4 regions of the Paenibacillus sp. 1-8 genome follow, and region 1 is predicted to be linked to each of the others. Evidence: riboswitches for the same ligand, from Rfam matches in the RefSeq annotation. Region 1 holds a riboswitch; each other region holds the start of a gene.
The links. A riboswitch is a leader RNA that binds a small molecule or an ion and turns the genes downstream of it on or off. The one in region 1 is predicted to bind thiamine pyrophosphate.
Positions count from the first base shown of each region.

Region 2: it holds a riboswitch for thiamine pyrophosphate, as region 1 does, so the genes downstream of both, thiC (phosphomethylpyrimidine synthase ThiC) here and thiM (hydroxyethylthiazole kinase) in region 1, are expected to answer to the same signal.
Region 3: it holds a riboswitch for thiamine pyrophosphate, as region 1 does, so the genes downstream of both, AC0WRU_RS02700 (ABC transporter substrate-binding protein) here and thiM (hydroxyethylthiazole kinase) in region 1, are expected to answer to the same signal.
Region 4: it holds a riboswitch for thiamine pyrophosphate, as region 1 does, so the genes downstream of both, thiE (thiamine phosphate synthase) here and thiM (hydroxyethylthiazole kinase) in region 1, are expected to answer to the same signal.

Region 1 covers NZ_CM149995.1:2,684,822-2,689,783, forward strand. Annotated here, with positions in the region: gene AC0WRU_RS12160 (YetF domain-containing protein) at 1-53, opposite strand, end outside; gene thiM (hydroxyethylthiazole kinase) at 154-972, opposite strand; TPP riboswitch at 1,025-1,134, opposite strand; gene AC0WRU_RS12170 (metal-sensitive transcriptional regulator) at 1,646-1,912, opposite strand; partial or broken gene AC0WRU_RS12175 (DsrE/DsrF/DrsH-like family protein) at 1,989-2,230, opposite strand; partial or broken gene AC0WRU_RS12180 (sulfurtransferase TusA family protein) at 2,218-2,441, opposite strand; gene AC0WRU_RS12185 (SDR family NAD(P)-dependent oxidoreductase) at 2,606-3,562, opposite strand; gene AC0WRU_RS12190 (TetR/AcrR family transcriptional regulator) at 3,669-4,196, opposite strand; gene AC0WRU_RS12195 (HXXEE domain-containing protein) at 4,451-4,962, opposite strand, start outside.
Region 2 covers NZ_CM149995.1:459,349-464,310, forward strand. Annotated here, with positions in the region: gene AC0WRU_RS02030 (IclR family transcriptional regulator) at 1-617, shown strand, start outside; TPP riboswitch at 770-882, shown strand; gene thiC (phosphomethylpyrimidine synthase ThiC) at 1,067-2,854, shown strand; gene AC0WRU_RS02040 (hypothetical protein) at 2,973-3,125, opposite strand; gene AC0WRU_RS02045 (YitT family protein) at 3,611-4,447, shown strand; gene AC0WRU_RS02050 (AAA family ATPase) at 4,674-4,962, shown strand, end outside.
Region 3 covers NZ_CM149995.1:583,510-588,471, forward strand. Annotated here, with positions in the region: gene AC0WRU_RS02680 (TatD family hydrolase) at 1-5, opposite strand, end outside; gene AC0WRU_RS02685 (ABC transporter ATP-binding protein) at 2-958, opposite strand; gene AC0WRU_RS02690 (ABC transporter permease) at 1,023-1,799, opposite strand; gene AC0WRU_RS02695 (MTH1187 family thiamine-binding protein) at 1,796-2,089, opposite strand; gene AC0WRU_RS02700 (ABC transporter substrate-binding protein) at 2,577-3,623, opposite strand; TPP riboswitch at 3,825-3,934, opposite strand; gene AC0WRU_RS02705 (pyridoxamine 5'-phosphate oxidase family protein) at 4,139-4,573, shown strand; gene AC0WRU_RS02710 (bifunctional 2',3'-cyclic-nucleotide 2'-phosphodiesterase/3'-nucleotidase) at 4,796-4,962, shown strand, end outside.
Region 4 covers NZ_CM149995.1:4,164,674-4,169,635, forward strand. Annotated here, with positions in the region: gene AC0WRU_RS19050 (glycosyltransferase family 2 protein) at 1-71, opposite strand, end outside; gene AC0WRU_RS19055 (NAD-dependent malic enzyme) at 481-2,202, shown strand; gene AC0WRU_RS19060 (AEC family transporter) at 2,275-3,228, shown strand; TPP riboswitch at 3,337-3,440, shown strand; partial or broken gene thiE (thiamine phosphate synthase) at 3,629-3,736, shown strand; gene AC0WRU_RS19070 (hypothetical protein) at 4,083-4,523, shown strand; gene AC0WRU_RS19075 (ABC transporter permease) at 4,641-4,962, shown strand, end outside.

The DNA.
Region 1 (4,962 bases):
AAACCAAAAAAGCTGATGATCAATTTGACACCAATCGTGACGAATACCTCCATACATACACCTCCCGGCAAGAAGTTATTTCTCCTTACGGGTTATTACACCTGTCCATTTCTATATAAACAGTGGTTCATTTCACCTTCTATACTCTTGTGTTCAGAATATCTGCTCTAATGCGCGCACCCTACCGTACTGGCGCACATCTTCCGGCGTTACCGCGAACAGCATATTAAGTAGCTCGATCTGAAAGCTTCCTGGTCCTTCCCCACCTTTTCGTTCTGCTGCCATTTCAGCAGCAACGCCATATACGGCAAGTGCTGCCATGCCAGCAGTAAGTCTGTCGTTTTCGACAGCAGCGAAAGCGCCAAGCACCGAAGTTAATAGGCAACCAGCTCCCGTAACTTTGGTAAGCATGCTATGGCCGTTCTCAATGATCCACCCTATACGGCCGTCGGTAATGACGTCTTCTTTGCCGGTGATTGCAACAATTGTATTCAGTTGATGGGCTGCTTTGACTGCAAGTTGTGAAATATTCAAATTGCCTGTTTCTCCAGCATCGACACCTTTAATCTGTATGTCTTCACCAATGATTTGTGCAACTTCAGCAGCGTTACCGCGAACAATATCCACCTTGACCCGATCCAGAATCCGGAGAGCGGAGGCTGTGCGAAATGGGGTCGCTCCCGCACCCACGGGATCTAACAGCACAGGTACCCCATGTTCATTAGCCGATAAACCAGCCACTATCATGGACTCTACAAGTTCTTCATTTAACGTACCAATGTTAAGTACAAGCGCCCCCGCAATTCGGGCCATATCTGCGACTTCCTCTTTGGCGTATGCCATAACTGGTGAAGCGCCGAGCGCGAGCAGTCCGTTTGCCGTAAAATTGGTGACGACCACATTGGTTATATTGTGAACGAGCGGATTCATATCCCGCATATTTTGTAGCAATAAAGCCATTTGATCTAACATAAAAAACCAACCCTCTTTCTTCAGGAACCTGTGAAAGACTGTTGGCCTATACATATGTATACACTTATATCCCTACGCTGGCATTATCCAACAGGTTCACACGGTCTACGACGGCTTAGTCGTACTCTCAGCTTGCTTCCACAGGCTCCCGATATATTTTTTTCTAATGTTACGGGTTCGTCATACAAAAATCAACAGATATTTTGATCATGTAAAAACGTTTGGAGGTTTGCTTTTGGACCCATCTATCCATCTATTGCTTCTTCCCCGTCTGCTGTTGTAGCCGCTGATGGCTCGGGTGACTATCTTTCTCTAATTGAAGCTTTAGCATCCAATGAAACAAATATTTTAATAAAAAACGGTATTTACAATGTTTCTTCTACTATATTGATCCAAAACCACACTCCAAAAATACAGGGTGAATCCATTGAACAAACGATACTTCGCAAGCCGATCCTTCTAAAGATTTAATCAAAATAAACGCCGATGATGTTTCGATTACCCGCTTAACCCTGAATACGTTAACTCACTCTGCTCAAGCAGCTCTTATCGAGTTTTAGGGACTTATGTTCAGCATCCCTTATGGATTGAGGGCAATAATTTTGGGAAATAATATTGCCCTACCTATTCTGGAGATTCAGGTCAGACTACAGCTCCTTATAAGATGACCTCCTTAACGACTTTTTACGAGAAGCTGGATCGCTTCTTTAACAAGTTTATCTGTAGCACCACCAGCCTCTTGTTCTTCCAATATACAACGTTGCAGATTCTCTGCCACGATCTGGGCAATCGCTTTATCGGATGCGTTGCGTACGGCAGATAACTGGCTTACTACGTCCTTACAGGATTGTCCTTCATCCATTAAACGAAGCACCCCACGCACCTGACCCTCAATTCTTCTCAGGCGTGTTTTCAGTTCATCACTATAATTGTAATCCATCAGGTTTACACTCCTTTTTGATTTAATCATATACATGTATAGGTATATTATAAACAAAAAAAATAATAAGGACATCCTAAATGAATAGATTTACCTTACCCTGCGAAGCATCCCCCAGGTAGGCAACTACTCCGGCATATTCCAAACCGTCCATCAGCTCTTCCTGCTGCAGTCCTAGCAGGTCCATGGTCATGGTGCAGGCCACCACACCAGCTTGATCCCCTGCTCTTGCGCCAGCTCGATAAGCTGCGGAAGTGAAAGCACATTATGCTTTTTCATAACATGCTTGATCATCTGCGGGCCGAGTCCAGTAACGTTATTTTCCCGTTTGCGAACAGTGTTGTCTGTAATTCTTCATGGCTTATAGCCCATGGAAAGCTTTGTTCTTCCTTCACTTCATCGGGATTAGATTTACGTAAATAATGCTGCATCACATCTCCTGATTGAAGAGTACCTAAATATTGATGTCCGTATTTTGAGCCCAGCTCTGTAAATCGGCTAATGAACCATTGTCCGTGGCTTGAATTTCGAACGAAGCATGCTCTCCTTGTCAACCTATTTGGTTGTTTGTGTTCACAGGCGTACAAACGAGTATACCTGATATAGTCAAAGTGAAAAAAGAAAAAACCGCATAGATCGCGGCTTTCATAGCTTGAAAGTATATTTTCTGATAAAGCCCCATTATAGATTTTTTTATTGACGTTTTTTTAATGAGAGTATTGTATCCGTTATGCCTTTTTCAAAAGGGGTCTTGGGTATAGGGCCTACAACACGCTCGTATTTGCTACCATCCAGCACAACAGGTGTTTGGGTCAGATATAGCATCTCTACGATTTCACGAATCACAGGATCAAATAATCCGATCAGACGAAGTGCAGTTTTTCGCAGTGGAAAGACAGGTTTAGTTTTACCACTTGCTTTTTGTGCAATATGCACAAGCTTTTTGCCGGAAATCACACCCGCCCCCGGTATGTTCCAATTTTGACCGTAAGCTTCTTCCCGGCTAGCTAATTCCACGATCATCACTGCCACATCAGGTAGATATACATATTCGCGGGGGACATTCAATCCTCCTATGAAAATAGCCTGTTTTCCAGCAGCCACAGCCTCCATAGTTAATCCTAAATAAGAGGATTTGTTGGCGGTAGGTCCGTAATAATCAGGCAATCTTGCAATCATAGGCCGTGCATGATCCCAGCGGGAACTGAATATAAGCTTTTCAAATTCCAGCTTGACTTTTCCCTTACGGGTATGAGGGTTTTTGGGATGTTCCTCATTCACCAATGGGGTCAATGCCTTTCCGTACGGATAAATTCCGTCTATGATGACTATTTTCTTACCTAAACGGTTGGCTGCCTCCATGACGGATTCCCCCAAAGGAAGCTGGCGTGTCTCCATTTCGTGGTATGGAACAGCCACACATTGGAAAATGACATCTGCATCCTTAACCGCGTCACTAACCTGATTCGCATCGAATACATCGCCTTTATAAACAGACAGATGCTTTGGCTGACCCAATGACGCTTGTAATTGCTGGAGCTTATCGGAAGAACGGCCGAAGGCGATGGTTTCAATGCCTCTGTTGAGAAGTTCATGTAGAATTGCCGATCCAGTTCCTCCGGTTGCACCTAATACGATTGCTTTTTTCATTGTGAACACTCCTTAAATAGAATTATTTAGTGACTAATCAATAACAAAAATGCGATAAAACAATAGTTAGTGATTGATCAATTACTAACTATTAAAATAAACGAGACTAATCGTTTATTTTCATCAGCTCGGGCAGATCCAGCGACATTGAGATATTACACAGCATGCCTCTGGCCAGAAAAAGCATCGTTCTTTCCAATGCCTGATCAATACCTGCCTGGCGAAAAGCATCATATACCGTCGCATGAATTTTACGTAATTCCTGCTGCATCACGTTCATAACCACGTCCTCGTGAATCGTCTGCGCCTGCATTTGCAAAAGGATCTCATTGCGGTATTCCACCATAATTTGCGAATAAGCTGCAATAAGCTCCTGCTCTAGCCGTTCAGACGAGACCGAATGAATAACTCGGTGAAAAGAGTCTATGATGCGTGCAAATGAAACCTTCAACGCTTCAACAAGCAAAGCTTCCTTGGTAGCGAAAAAACGAAAAACATATGGCTGAGAAATGTTGGCTCGTTCAGCAACTTTGGCTGTTGTCGCACGATAGTAACCCATCTCCGCAAACACTTCAATGGCGGCGGAGATGATTTCCTTTTGACGATTTAATGATGTTGACGTAGCTTTGGTCATGAAATCTCCATCCTTTTGTTCAACACAGATTCAGATTAGTGATTGATCAATTACTAAATCCAATATATACGACACTGCACGAAAATGCAATAGTAATCACTCAGAAAAATAAGTCGCCTCCGGGATGGTTACGGAAGCGACTCTTTTATTTGTTTCAATGAGATACAAACCAAGTGTAACCGAACCAAATTTCCAGAATACCTCTACTTGTTTCCAACTTGTAAACAAGGACATTGAAGATCATCCAACATACACTATTTACGATAGTACGATCCTAACTGTTGTTGAGAAAAAGGATAGGGAGAATTGCTGTTTTTCAACCACATATTCCCTTTTATGATGAAGATATATACAGCAAAAGCAAAGTAGATTGTCCCCCAGATCCAGTCTGCTGCGGTGGGTGCATTGTACTTGACAATATCGTGAATGTACCAGATTCCGACCGGAACATGGAGGGAGACTGCCGTAAACAAGCCCGGATTATATAAGGTTTTTGCTTTTATATTCACAACAATGCCATGCCAGACTACCTGGAAGAAGCCCATAAAAACAGGCGCGAGTCCAAGCCATATCACGTGCGGAAATAATATCGGGAGTAAATAAAACACATAGGCAATCACCACATTAATAATCATGGCTGATTGGGTGTTTAAGGGGTACCGATCTGGGGTTTCACTTTTAAACATGACGTTGTTAAATAGACCGGCAAAATATCCAGGCCAGCGGTACTCCTCAAATTGATGAAAAAGTATGGTTACAAAGCTCA
Region 2 (4,962 bases), 2.2 Mb from region 1:
TCCATCGGCTGTTGACCACGCTGGAGGATCGCGGCTTTGTCGTTCGGAATGCCGCAACGGAAAAATATCGGCTTGGCATCCGGATATGGGAGCTGTCCACCCATTTGTCGCAAAGCGACGAGCCGGCGATACTGCTACAGCCAGCGATGGAAGGATTGCGTGATCGTCTGGGCGAAACGGTCAGCTTGTACCTGCGCGATGGCAGCATGCGTATTCGTATTCAGGCCGTGCAGAGCAATCAGGCGATCCGCCGCGTTGCGCCAGTGGGTGCAAGCATGCCGCTGGCTGTAGGAGCCTCCAGCAAGGTGCTGGCGGCCTTTATGCCGCCGCAGGAGCTGGAAGCCCTGCTAAGCGGGGATGAATGGCCGCCCTCGGTAGACCCGGAGGTCTATAAGGCTCAATTGCAGGATATTCGTGAGAAGGGCTATGCGACCAGCTATGAGGAGCGGGAGCCGGGCGCTGCTGCTGTGGCTGCGCCTATCGTGAATCGGAAGGGACAGGTCGCTGCGGCCTTGTCTGTATCCGGCCCGGTCAGCCGACTAGCTCCCGAGACGCTGCATGATTTTGCCCCGATTTTGATGGAGGCGGCGAAGGAAATGGGGCTTATGCTTCCGTAACAAGAATTGAGAGTAATGAGGCGATCAGAGCGAATTTTAAAGGCGATCTTGGAAAAAGGGACCGGAAAAGGGTTGCCAAAGCCGTAAATTTGAAGTAATCTGATGGGGATGGCGGGCTGTCCGTTATAGCCGCCTCATGCGAACAGAATTAACAGAGTTACTGGGGGAGCCTGTAATGCCGGGCTGAGATGGAATCGCACTAGATTCCGGACCCTTTGCACCTGATCTGGATCATACCAGCGTAGGGAAGTAATCGGCCATTGAAATGTATACGTAGCCGCTGTCTACGGCAATGCATTCGGAGTATGTTTCCGCGTGCGTAGCCGTCTGCATAGCTGTTTCGTTAGATTAGCCGGTTCCCCTGGGGAACCGGCTTTTTTGCATAGATAGCCAGCCTGGGGATGGTTCCGGATCGGTGTGTCATTTCATCGAAACGGGAGGAATGGACAATGAAACCGACAGAAACAGAAGGAACAGTAGGGAACGCAGTGGATGAACAGACAGGAGGGGTGAAGCCATTTCCGGGGAGCCGCAAGGTATATATTCAAGGCTCGCGGCCGGACATTGCCGTGCCGGAGCGTGAAATCGCCCTGCATCCCACACATACGCCGCAGGGCACGGAGCATCATGAGCCGTTACGTGTGTACGATACGAGCGGTCCCATGACCGACGAAGCCTATCAGGTCGATATCCGTAAGGGCTTGCCTCCATTGCGGCGAGCTTGGGCACTGGAACGAGGCGATGTGGAGGCTTACGAGGGGCGCGCCGTCAAGCCGGAGGATAACGGATTGAAGCCCGGCTCCAAACGGGAGACGGCTGAATTTCCCGGCGTAACCAACCGTCCGCTCCGTGCGCGGCAAGGGCGTAGTGTAACGCAAATGCATTATGCGCGGCAAGGGATCATTACGCCCGAAATGGAATTTGCGGCCATCCGCGAAGGGGTGGAGCCTGAGTTTGTGCGACAGGAGTTGGCGGCAGGACGAGCCATTTTGCCTTCGAATATCAATCACCCGGAAAGTGAGCCGATGGTGATTGGGCGTCATTTTCACGTGAAGATTAATGCGAACATTGGTAATTCTGCGGTTACGTCCTCCATCGAGGAGGAAGTGGAGAAAATGACCTGGGCTGTACGCTGGGGCTCGGATACGGTCATGGACCTGTCCACAGGCCGTAACATCCATACGACACGTGAATGGATCATTCGTAACTCCCCTGTGCCGATTGGGACTGTACCGTTGTATCAGGCGCTTGAAAAAGTGAACGGCGAAGCTGAGGCGCTAACGTGGGAGCTGTATCGTGACACGCTGATTGAGCAGGCGGAGCAGGGCGTGGACTATTTTACAATTCATGCGGGCGTGCTGCTGCGGTATATTCCGATGACGGCAAGCAGAATGACGGGAATTGTGTCCCGTGGAGGGTCGATCATGGCGGCTTGGTGTCTTGCGCACCATCAGGAGAACTTTTTGTACACGCATTTTGAAGAAATATGCGAAATTATGAAAGCCTACGATGTGGCCTTTTCCCTCGGAGACGGTCTGCGTCCAGGCAGTATCTATGATGCGAATGATGAAGCACAGTTTGCTGAGCTGGACACGTTGGGCGAGCTAACGCAAATTGCCTGGAAGCATGATGTTCAGGTTATGATTGAAGGGCCGGGACATGTCCCGATGCACAAAATCAAGGAGAATGTGGACCTGCAAATGGAGATTTGCAAGGAAGCTCCCTTTTATACACTGGGACCGCTCACGACGGATATTGCACCTGGCTATGATCATATTACCTCGGCGATCGGGGCAGCGATGATCGGTTGGTTCGGGACGTCCATGCTGTGCTATGTTACGCCGAAGGAGCATTTGGGTCTGCCGAATAAGGATGACGTTCGTGAAGGTGTTATTACGTACAAAATTGCGGCACATGCTGCCGATCTGGCGAAGGGTCATCCACGGGCGCAGCAGCGGGACGATGCTTTGTCCAAGGCACGCTTTGAATTCCGCTGGCGCGACCAGTTCAATCTGTCGCTCGACCCTGAACGGGCCTTGTCCTACCATGATGAGACGCTGCCAGCAGAGGGAGCCAAGGAGGCACACTTTTGCTCGATGTGCGGTCCCAAGTTTTGCAGTATGCGTATCACGCAGGACATACGCGCCTATGCGGCGGATAAGGGGCTGAATACCGAAGAAGCGGTAGCCGCCGGGATGCGTGAGAAGGCAGAGCAGTATCGGGATGCCGGGCAGTAAATCCTTAAACTTATGAACGTATGAATAACAAAAGCCGTGGTTCTCTACAGATGATGTAGGAAGCCACGGCTTTTTAGCTTATGTAAAACGAGATCATGCAACCGGATAAACGGCGGCTTTATTTTTTACCCATTTTCTCATTCAAAATGTCCTGAAAGCTGAGCTTCTTCTCCGAGCTGTCTTCTTTCTTCTGCATACTCACCGCGTTGGCACGTTGGTATTGGTGATGGAAAGGCATCAAGGTGTGTACAGTTAAATTCATTGTATTCATGTGGGTTGTTCCTCCAATTCCATTTTGTCACATTCAGATCGAGTTGCTTAGGACGTCTGTATAGGACTATTCGTATGTACTTGATGTCGTAATACCGGGTAGACTGCTTGGTAATGTTTCAATCATTATAAACGCATTTTTTCAAATTAAAACGTTTTTGACATAAAACAGGAAAATGGTCATGCGAGTCCAAAATTCGGATTAGGCGGATGGTCATTTTGAGGGAAAATGTGCCTAGTTCCAAAACAAGGGCCAGAGGCCCGTTTTCTTAGTTTAGTAGTCGGGATTGTGTTTTTTTGTCGAATACCCTTATATAAGTCAATATGAAGTCAGTCTGGTGGCGAATTAAAGTGTCAAAGTTGTATTGACTTTATGTTTGGGAGTGGATACCATGAACTGGTTGTAAGCGTGTTTTAGCTACTAGAATCAGCCAATCCATCTGGCGATTCATCCGTTGAAATGTTTGAGAAAGGACCAGGACATATATGAAAAAAAGTATTGCAGACATCGCATTTATTATTCTGGGTGCGTTTTTTTTCGCGCTGGCTGTTAATCTGTTTGTTATCCCGAATGAGTTTGGCGAGGGGGGCGTTACAGGGGTCACGATTATTTTGTACTACCTGTTTCAGTGGTCCCCTTCGATCGTCAATCTGGTGATCAATGGCTTGCTGCTGATTGTCGGATATAAATTTTTGGACAAGAGAACAACCCTGTACACTGTGATTGCGGTTGCTTTTAACTCGCTGTTTTTACATTTAACGGCCAACTGGCGGATTGATTCGCATGAGCCGACGATTAATGCCGTATTTGCCGGGGTTTTGGTGGGTATCGGAATTGGCCTGATCGTGCGGGTGGGCGGTACAACAGCAGGAACGGTCATTTTGGCCCGGATCGCCAAGAAATATCTGGATTGGAACATCAGCTATGGCTTGCTGTTTTTTGATCTGATTGTTGCGTTTTCGTCCTATTTTATTATTGGCCCGGAAAAGCTCATGCTGACTATCGTTATTTTGTATGTCGGTACGAAGGTTATGGATTTCATGATTGAAGGATTGAACCCGAAGAAAGCGGTCATGATCATTTCGGAGCATCAAGATAAAATTGCGGAGATGGTCATTACGCAAATGGATCGGGGAGTTACCGTCCTGTCAGGCCACGGATATTACACCAAAAATCCAAAAGAAGTTCTATATATCGTCATCAGCAAGCAAGAGGTGTCAGCGCTTAAAAAGATTGTGAAGGCTATCGACACAGCGGCGTTTATCACCATTCATGACGTGCGGGACGTGTTCGGGGAAGGCTTTTTGGATATTTCGAAGTAGCTGGCGAGTGAGAAAGCAGGGTCATAGAAGAATGTTTGAAAGTCGGTCCTGAGGGGGCGGCTTTTTTGCTGCTATTCAAAAATGAACCACTATGTGATAATGAAATTATGCTTTTTAAGCACGTATTTTTTGTGGTTTTTGGGTTGTGAACTAAGATTTATTGCTTAATAATTTTGATATTTGGATAAACTAATATTATATATTTTAATGTAGTGGGGGGCTTTTTATGTCAAATAATCAACATATAACGCAAGTTGAATTTACCGATTTCACTTTATTCTCTAGCGTTCGCATTCCATTTGCTAGACATATTAATATCATCAGTGGAGAAACTGGTGCAGGGAAAACGAACGTTTTGAAAGCTTTGTATAGCTATGGAAAAACAATTAATGAAGTAAAGGGATTACCAGACTCAGTTTCACTTGAAAGAATTAGCGAAATGATTGCTTCAAAATTATTAGGAGTATTTAGACCGGATGATCGTAAAATTGGAAGACTAGTTAAAAGAAATAGAG
Region 3 (4,962 bases), 2.1 Mb from region 1:
TTCATAACGGCTTTACCTCGTCACCTGAAGCATCCTCACGGACGCCTTCAGGGTTGCCCGTGTCGCCTTCCAGTCTGTGCTTTTCCTCGCGCATCCAGCCTGTCATTTTTCGCTTCCATTCGATAAAGCGCGGGTCGAGGGTGATTTCTTCCCTGCGAGGACGGGGGAAGGGAACGTCTACGACATGTATCACCGAAGCGGGTCGTGCCGACAGTACGTAGATGCGGTCGGAGAGCAGCAACGCTTCCTCAATGCTGTGGGTAATGAACAGCACGGAGCGGCGGTTCTTTTCCCACATCCGCAGGAGCCATTGCTGCATGTCTCCACGCGTCAGCGCATCCAGCGCGCTGAACGGCTCATCCAGCAGCATCAGCTCTTGCGGACTGAGTAGCGCGCGCAGGAAAGCCGCCCGCTGCTGCATGCCGCCAGAGAGCGTATGCGGATACGCCTTTGCGAATGGGCCAAGCCCGACCTGCTCCAGCCATTGCAGGGCATCCTCACGGCGTTCGCGTTCGCTGACGTGCCGGGGCTGCGCCGCTGTATCTTTACGCGGCCCGTTTTCCTGCCCGAGCAGCACATTGTCCAGCGTGGTACGCCACGGAAAAAGCGCGGGCTGCTGTGGCATATAGCTGATATGCCCACGCTCACCGGTCACGTCCTGTCCGTGCATACGGATGTGTCCTTGCTGGGGCTTAAGCAGCCCGCCGATGATGTGAAACAGCGTACTTTTGCCGCTGCCGGATGGACCGATCAGGGAGACGAATTCCCCGGGTTTGACGGTCAGGGATACATCCTGCAATACGGGTAGCAAGCTTCGCTTTTCACGGAAGGCCAGGCTGATGCCGTCCAGTTCCAGAGCTGGAGGAGTGGAGGAACGCTCCTGCGGCTTCCCGATCCCTTGGACTTGTTGTTTATCAGCCATATTTTGCGGTGATAAGTCAGCCGGATGCAGACTCATACGCACCACGTCCTTTCTTTGGTATCCTGCGCTTCCAGCGTATTCTGGTCATATCATTTGGAAGCTATTCCTGATCGGGTTTCCAGCGTACCAGCCATTTTTCCAGCAGTAGAATAGCTACGAACATTAGCAAACTGAGTGTAACAATGATGCCAATGGCGGCAAAAATCAGATCCGTGCGGTAGGCCGATTTTTGCAGATTCATATAATATCCAATTCCTTCACTGGCTCCGATCCATTCAGCAATGATTGCGCCCATCACGCTGTAGGTGGCAGCAATCTTGATGCCCGAAAATACTTGTGGCAGGGAATGTGGTAACTCCAGCTTCATAAAAATAGCCATGCGGCCTGCGCCCGACATGCGCATATAGCTCATCATCGTGCGGTCCGTCCGTGTCAGCCCGTCCATGGCCGCTACAGCCACGGGGAAAAAGCAGACCAGTGTAATCACCATCAGCTTGGGCAACACGCCAAAACCAAACCACACCATCAGCAACGGACCGAGAGCGATGATCGGAATGTTTTGACTAAGAATGAGCAGCGGATACAGAGCCGATTTGAGAAAAGGGATGGTATGAAGAACGATAGCAATCAATAGTCCTGTCGCTGTACCGATAGCAAATCCCGCCAGCGTTAAGCGAACGGTAGCCCAAGTATGGGCGCCAAGCAGCATCGACTGGGCCATTCCTTCATGCACGATCAGGGACGGAGCTGGCAGTAGCCAGGATTCAACATGTAAATAGGAAACCGCTCCCTGCCAGGCCGCTAAAAAGAAGAGGACCGCCACAAGGGGCGGCCATACGCTTTTCCACCAGGATGCGTTTTTGCCTTTCGGGTTCATGGGCGATATTTCTCGGTCAGCTTATCCATGCTGATACCCTGCGGGTTATGTGCGATTTTGATCTGTGAAATGACACTTGGACTGCCCGCTTCTGTCAGTGCCTCGTGCATGTCCTTAACCACTTTCAGCAGCTCATCCAGCTCACCTTCCATGGTTGTGTCCAATGGGTTCACCTGATGTTTGACACCAGAGCGCTGAATAACTTCAATCGCCTTATCTACATATGCATAAGAGTCCTCGTTATTTGGGGTTTTAGGAATCACTTGAATACTGAGCAGTGTGTTAGCCATGTGAATTCACCTGTCCTTTATTGTTTAAGTTATAGGAAAATAAATTGGTTTAAGGTGGTTGAGACCGCTCCGCGTTTCATTTGATCTTACGATCGCTGTTGCCGTGGGATTCTTTGAATAATTTAAAAGGTAAGAATCCCACGGCAAAGGCGAACGCTGCGCTTCTCCAGATTCAAATGAAACGCTACGCTGCCAACCGCCTTAAAAGCACCTTATTTTTAAAGTGGTTTGTGTGGCATTTTTTACACACAAGCGCACCTACTTAGCGCTTAGAATAAGACGAAACTAAAAAACAAACCAAGTGGAACGAGAACGAAGTGGGCGCGCTTCGGAAGCATCACCTTGCCCGGATTTCACCTCTGGATATTTATAAAAGAAGTCTGGGTACAACAGCGATGGGGAGCACCATCCGTCCGCGTAGTGGCGCTTGGTGCACGTCCCTAGTTCGACTTTATTTAGTTGGTAATTTAGCGTATTAACAAAATGATCAACGCTTGGGCAGGAAGTCGTTTGTAAAGGCTTTATCGACTTCCAAGGGTTTGCTGAGCAGTTTGCGCTCGTACATCCAGTCGGAGTAGTTTTTCCATACCTCCGCTTTTTGTACGCCCCATTGGGTGGCATCGTCCTGATAACGCGGGCTTAGCCATTTTTGGCTGGCGAGTACCAGCTTTTTATCCAGTTCCGGAACCGCTTTGGTCAAGATATCTGCGGCTTCTTCCGGGTGAGCGATGGTATATTCATAGCCTTGGGCGGTTGCGTCCATAAAGGCCTTGACCAGCTCGGGATCATTTTTAATGGTCTGTTCGTTGCTCACGATGACAGGTGTATAGTAATCCAGGCTTTTGGAATAATCTTTTACATACAGCATATCCAGTGGCTCACCCCGTAGTTGGGCTTCAATCCCGGTCCATGCGTAGAAAATCCAGGCAAAGTCGATATCCCGCTTGACGGCTGTAAAATAATCGGCATTGCCCATGTTGATGATCTTCACCTTGCTTACATCACCTTTGTCTGCGTCCATGATGGATTTCATGACCGCTTCTTCTACGGGCGAACCCCAGCCGCCGTAGGTTTTACCTTCAAAATCCTTCGGGCTCTTAATCCCGCGGTCAACCGGGGCTGCGAAGCCTGATGTATTATGCTGAATGACCGCAGCGATGGATACGAGCGGTACCCCTTGCGTACGAGCCTGTGTGACGCCCTCCTGATAGCTGATACCAAAAGGTACAGCATTGGAAGCAACCATTTGATCGGCTCCGCCCGAACCGGGCTGAACGATCTGTACATTCAAGCCTGCTTTTTCGTAAAATCCTTTGTCCTTGGCGACATAGAGGCCCGTATGATTCGTATTTGGCGTCCAGTCGAGCACGACTTTAACATCCTTGAGTCCCTTGGTCGGGGAGGTCGCTTGGGTGTCGGCGGCAGGAGCCGCGCCTTGCGGTGCAGAGGGGGAGCTTCCGCCGCATGCGGTCAGAGTCAGGGCCATGAGCCACAGACTGATCAGCCCCAGGCTTAACATTTTCATGCGCTTCATTGTTGTGTTCTCTCCTTTTATTACCCGTAATCCGTCGGATCAGACAGCTTATGTTTCCCATTTCACAAAAATAACCTCTGCCAGACGCTATCTGTTCCAACAACATCATCTTCAACAAAAAAAGCGCCCCGATGTTCCGGGACGCTTGCGCTTGTATATACCAAAGTAAGGGATGGCCCGCCGTAATAAGAAAAGAAAGGGCGTATCTTGCTTAAGCATTCCTACGCTGGCATTACCCAGATCAGGTTGTAAGGGTCAGTGTCTTGGGACACACTCTCAGCCGGCCGATTCCAGCACCCCTGGCATTGTATAGTCGAATGGGTTATTCAATTCGGGTTTACTACGACGATTATATGCCTAGAAGGCGGGTCTGTCCAGCATTGGGGAAGAAGTGACGGTTCATTTGCCGTACGCTAGGGTACACTTTTACTGTGAGCTTTGTTCTGAAAATGACCATGATCTTGTCGGAAACCAATTCACAGGAATTCTAATTTACGAAAAGGAGTTGTTGTACCGTGGGTAAAACGGAAACATTGGATCGCAGCCAACTGGAACAAGCCATTGTAAAGGCTTTGGATAACAACAAATTTTGCTCGTTGGGTACGGTGGAGGGCGGCAAGCCGAAGGTGCGCTATATGGCTCTTTTTAACGAAGGGTTGAACATCCATCTGGCAACGGATCGTAAAACGCATAAGGTGGATGAGCTAAAGGACAATCCGAACGCTTATTTGCTGTTGGGTTATGAAGTGGGCGGTACGAAGGAAGTCGTAGAGGTTGAGGCTACCGTCCAGGTCACAGCGGATGAGGGACTACGCAAGCAAGTGTGGAATGATTCGTTGAAGGAATGGTTTTCCGGCCCGGATGACCCCGATTATGTCATTCTGGATGTAAACCCGAATCGTATTGAGTACGTGGGTAAGCAAACTGGACGTCAGGTGTGGGAAAAATAGAATCGGATAGAATATAAGGAAACCAGCAATTCTCCAAGTTATTTGGGAGGTTTGCTGGTTTTTATGTTCTCGGAAAATTAATTATTTCTTCATAAATAAATAGGGTAAATGACTACTCTTTTGTCCCGCGTTGGATTAAAATAGGAATGGTGAGTTCAAAGCTTACATATATGTGCAAAAGTATGTGTATGAGGCCTACATCTTAATGAGGAGGGATATATTTTGATATTTCATAAAAAATGGTTTAGAGGGCTTACAGCAGCAGTCGTTGCCTGTAGCATGCTGGTGTTTTCAGCCGCTCCGTCTTGGGCTGCTAGCGAATCCAAGGATAGTGCTACAGTGAATTTGCGGATCATGGAAACAACGGATATTCATGCGGCCTTGATGAA
Region 4 (4,962 bases), 1.5 Mb from region 1:
TAAAAATAAATCACGTTGGGATAATCAATAGCCCTGTCATTATCGCTAAAAATGGCTATAGGTCCCTGCACACAAACCTCTCCTTTTCTCCGAATAGTTCTATTTTGTTGAAAAAGATTTAAAAATGTTTGCTTAGAGGGGTTAAATTAATGTACAAAAACTTCATATTTTCTTAATAAAATAGATGACATGCCGTGATACATAAGGATATAAGGAAATAAAAACCAATTTTCATATTTTGCAAAAACAGAGTATTTAGAACTAATTCATTAGACCAAAATCGACAAAAATCATCTTATTTATCCATATTCAGAATTAGTTCCTTATGATCAATCACAGAAAAATTTATGGTTATTTTGTCATAGAAAAATAGACGAATAAAACAGATTTACACGTCCATACTATGGGTAACATGTCATCTTTCGTCATGAATAACCCGAATGAATAATCATCAATACGAAAAGAAAGTAGGGTGTGAGTATGGAAGCATTTTATGTCAACCGGGACGGCTCATTATCCACCCCATTACGGGGCAAGGATGTGTTAGCGAACCCCCTTTTGAACAAAGGTGTCGCTTTTACGGAAGAAGAACGCAAAGAACTGGGATTGGAAGGAATCCTTCCTCCAACTGTCCTTTCACTGGAAAAACAGAGCGTACGAGCGTATCAGCAATTTCTGGCACAGCCCACCATGCTGCGTAAAAATGCTTCCCTTAACGACCTTCACAATCGAAATATCGTACTCTACTATCGTCTGCTTACCGACCATTTGAGTGAAATGCTGCCTGTGGTCTACACACCTACGGTAGGAACCGCGATTCAAGAATATAGTCACGAGTACAACCGCCCTGGGGGCGTATATTTGTCGATAGATAACCCGAACGGCATTGGACAAGCGTTCTATAATTCCGGTTTGAGTGGTGAGGATGTGGATCTGATCGTCGTAACGGATTCCGAAAGTATTCTGGGCATCGGTGACTGGGGTGTCGGGGGGATTAACATTGCTATTGGCAAGCTTGCTGTGTATACAGCTGCGGCAGGCATTCATCCCGGACGGGTGCTGCCGATTGTACTGGATGTGGGCACCAATAATGAAAAGCTGCTGAATGATCCGCTGTACATCGGAAACCGCCATAAGCGGGTTCGCGGAGAAGCCTATAACCAGTTTATTGATACTTTTATCAGCAAAACGTTAACGCAATTCCCGAAGGCGCTTTTGCATTGGGAAGATGTGGGCAGCGTGAATGCACGCCATATTATAGGCAAATACGGTCAAAGCATTCTCACCTTTAACGATGACATTCAAGGCACAGGAGCGGTAACGCTGGCTGCGATTCTTTCGGCGGTAGGTGTCACCAAGATTCCGCTGCGTGAGCAAAAAGTACTTGTGTTCGGCCCGGGGGCAGCAGGAATCGGTAACGCGGACCAAATTCGGGGAGCTATGATCGCGGACGGCCTTTCGGAGGAGGATTCATTCAAGCCCTTTTGGGCCTTTCATTACAGCGGGCTGTTAACGGACGATATGGAAAATGTACTGGAATATCGGAAGCCGTATGTACGTAAAAAAGAGGAAGTCAGCTCATGGACGCGGTCTGATGACGGAAAAATACCGCTGCTTGAGGTTATCCGCCAGGTGAAGCCTACGATATTGATCGGAACTTCCGGCGTAGCGGGTGCTTTCTCTGAGGAGATTATCAAGGAAATGGCGAAACATGTAGAACGCCCGATCATCATGCCCATGTCCAATCCTACAGACCTTGCCGAAGCGGTACCCGAGGATTTGATACGATGGACCGATGGCAGAGCCTTGATTGCTACCGGAAGTCCCTTTGAGCCAGTCACCTATAACGGTACGAAATTTGAGATTGGACAGGCAAACAATGCCTTTGTTTTCCCGGGACTTGGTCTGGGCGCAATTGTGGTCAAGGCCAAAAGAATCACCCCTGCCATGTTTACAGCCGCAGCAGATGCCGTTGCCAATGGCGTAGATTCGAATAAGCCTGGCGGTGCGCTGCTCCCCCCTATCCGAAAATTACGGGATGTTTCATACGCTGTTGCGGTGGCGGTGGCGAAAGCCGCGATTCAGGATCAGGTAGCCCAGGCACATATTTCAGATGTTGAGCAAGCCATTCGGGATGCAATGTGGAAACCGGAATATGTGAAGGTCAAGGCCGTGGAAAGTGTCATACATCACCCTCACTAATGCTTCATTGGGGGAAGAGAATGCCTATTCAGACAGGCAGGATACGCCAGTTCAAGCAAGGAGGATCGAACTATGAGTGTCGGACATATCCTTTATATTTTGGTGCCGATTTTTTTCGTTATTATTTTAGGGTGGTTAGCGGGGCATTACAAAAGCTTTGACGCCTCTTCCTCGAAAGCCCTAAATGCGCTCGTCACCAAATTTGCGCTGCCCGCGCATTTATTTATCGGCATTACGACCACCAGCAGGAAATCCCTTATCGAGCAATGGTCATTCTTGCTGGCTCTGTTCATTGGCATTGTCGGCTTTTATGCTGTTCTCCTTCTATTGTCCCGCTTTGCGGGGAAGCAGTCGCTGAAGGATGCCTCCATGTTTGCTTTGAACTCGGCACAGCCGACCTTTGCTTTTATGGGCATTCCCGTGCTCGGCGCCATCTACGGCTCCTCAGCCGTGGCGATCCCCATTGCACTTACCGGCATCGTAGTCAATGCCGTCCTTGACCCGGCGGCTACCATTATAGCTACCGTAGCCAGCCGGAATTCAGGCAAGGAACAGAACGGTCACCTCGGAAGTCTAGTCTGGGACTCCATTTTTCACGGTTTAAGGGAACCGCTGGCGCTCGTGCCGCTGATTGGCGTGATTTTGACCTTGTTCGGCTTCCATTCACCGGATTTGCTGAGCAAATCGTTGAATCAAATCGGTGACATTACCTCCGGGGCCGCTTTATTCGCAGTCGGTGTGACCATTGGCGTGCGCAATATCAGTTTCAGCATAACCGCCATTGCTATCGCGCTGTTAAAAACGATTGTACAGCCTTTATTGATGCTGCTGATTGCCTACCTGTGCGGCCTTTCGTCTGCCGATACGGTGAAGGCAGTATTGCTCGTTTCCTTCCCTGGCTCAGCCGTCGCTGCCATGATTGCTACGCGTTTTGAAAGTCTGGAATCGGAAACAGCTTCCTCCTTTGTCATCAGTGCCGTCATTTCTCTTGCTACACTGCCTGTGCTCATTTCGCTATTGATGTAAATTGTTTCCTATTAGACATTGGACCCTGTCGCGAATTCTTTCGTGTAGTTGGAGATGACGGTTTAACATAACAGATGAACGAATGTACAGTAATAGTCAAAAGAATAGGAAGTCCACTAGGGGAGCCGATGATGGCTGAGACAAGAACGTATCTTGGACCCTTTGAACCTGATCTAGTTCGTACTAGCGTAGGAAAGTGGAGCCTTCGTATATAAGGTCCCTGGTGTTTTTTTGCGCATTGGACCTATGATGAAGCCGCTCCAGTTTTCGGGGCGGCTTTTTGGCGTTGTTCCGGAACTGTATTCTTACGGGACTTCCTGCTCTTGATTTTGGTGGAGGTGGGAAAATGAGCTTATTAGTGGCGGAGACGCGCTGCTTACAAAGGTAACTGGAGCAGGCTGCCCATGCCGTGCAGGGTCCGGCGATATTGCATGAGCTGCCTAAAGCGGGAATTCATGTGCCGATCGTCGGGATCGGGGGCATTACTATAGACCGTGTAGAGGAAGTGGGAACAAGCACGGGAACAGCGCGATACGTGTGTGAACGGAAATTTGCTGATAGAGGTATTTAACTACTGGCTGAGGCATCATTCGTCGTAATAAACAGAAGCAGTCTTCCTGAACAGATAGGCTGCTTCTGTTTATAGAGCATATCACTTATCCATGACTTGGGTGCAGACAAAAGATTTTTCTTTGAGGTAGTATACATTCCCTCGTCTCAAATCCAAATTAATTCATACTTATCCAGTTCGATCCTTTTATTTACAAAAAAAATGGACTAGGAGTATAATATTTTCGCGGGTATCAAGGTGAATTCTGAAGAAAGGGAGTTTATTTAGTCACGAAGAAAAAATTATGGGCCTTGCATTGAGTTCGTGTCTTTTATTGGGGAGTGTTCCCGCGTATGCTGCTGACAGTACGGTAGAACCTAACCAAGCAGTTGATCCAAACTTGGTAATCTCAACTAAGGAAGAATTGACTATCCCTAATAATGTAACTGTTTATTCAGTTACTGCGTTAAACAACGCTTCTATAACATACGATCACAATTCGGGAATTGATTGGGATAAAGGAAACAGACAGGTTTGGGGCAACACTCAGGCCCAGCAAGGGAATGTAAAGCTAGACAGTTATACGAGAGCACGTTTTGAACATACATGGGCTCAGGGTGGATCAGTTTATGGAGATTCTGGACGGGTATGGAGCACCAAACAAGGAAGATCCTATGCTCGTTCTAGTTGGGAAAACTATAACTCATTAAATTCCGGTGTAGCCAAAACATACTACGGTATCTAATTTTTTAACGAATTATTTGTGATATGAATTTCTGTTTTTAGTAATTTCATTAATAAAAAAATTTACCAAACAATTCACTAAACAATTCACCTTGTTACCCGCCTTGGAGGATACATTATGAACAATATTCGTATAACTCGTGTCAAAGTTTTAGATGTGTTTTTATTTGTCGCTATTACCCTGTTCTGTTTCGCTTGCTTATTTACATTGTTTTATAATGAAAATGTAAATCTCGTAAAAAAACTAAGCAATAACTTTTATGATGATAATGCCTTGTTTTTCAAAACATCAAAAACTGAACTTGACTTTTCTTCTTTATATGAGGCACTACCAAATGATACTGTATTATTCGGAAGGTTTTTCGGGCAAGGAGAAGATATTCGGGGTGTTATATATAAGGGGGACTATGTTCCACCTAACTTAACAAGTGGAAGGTTTT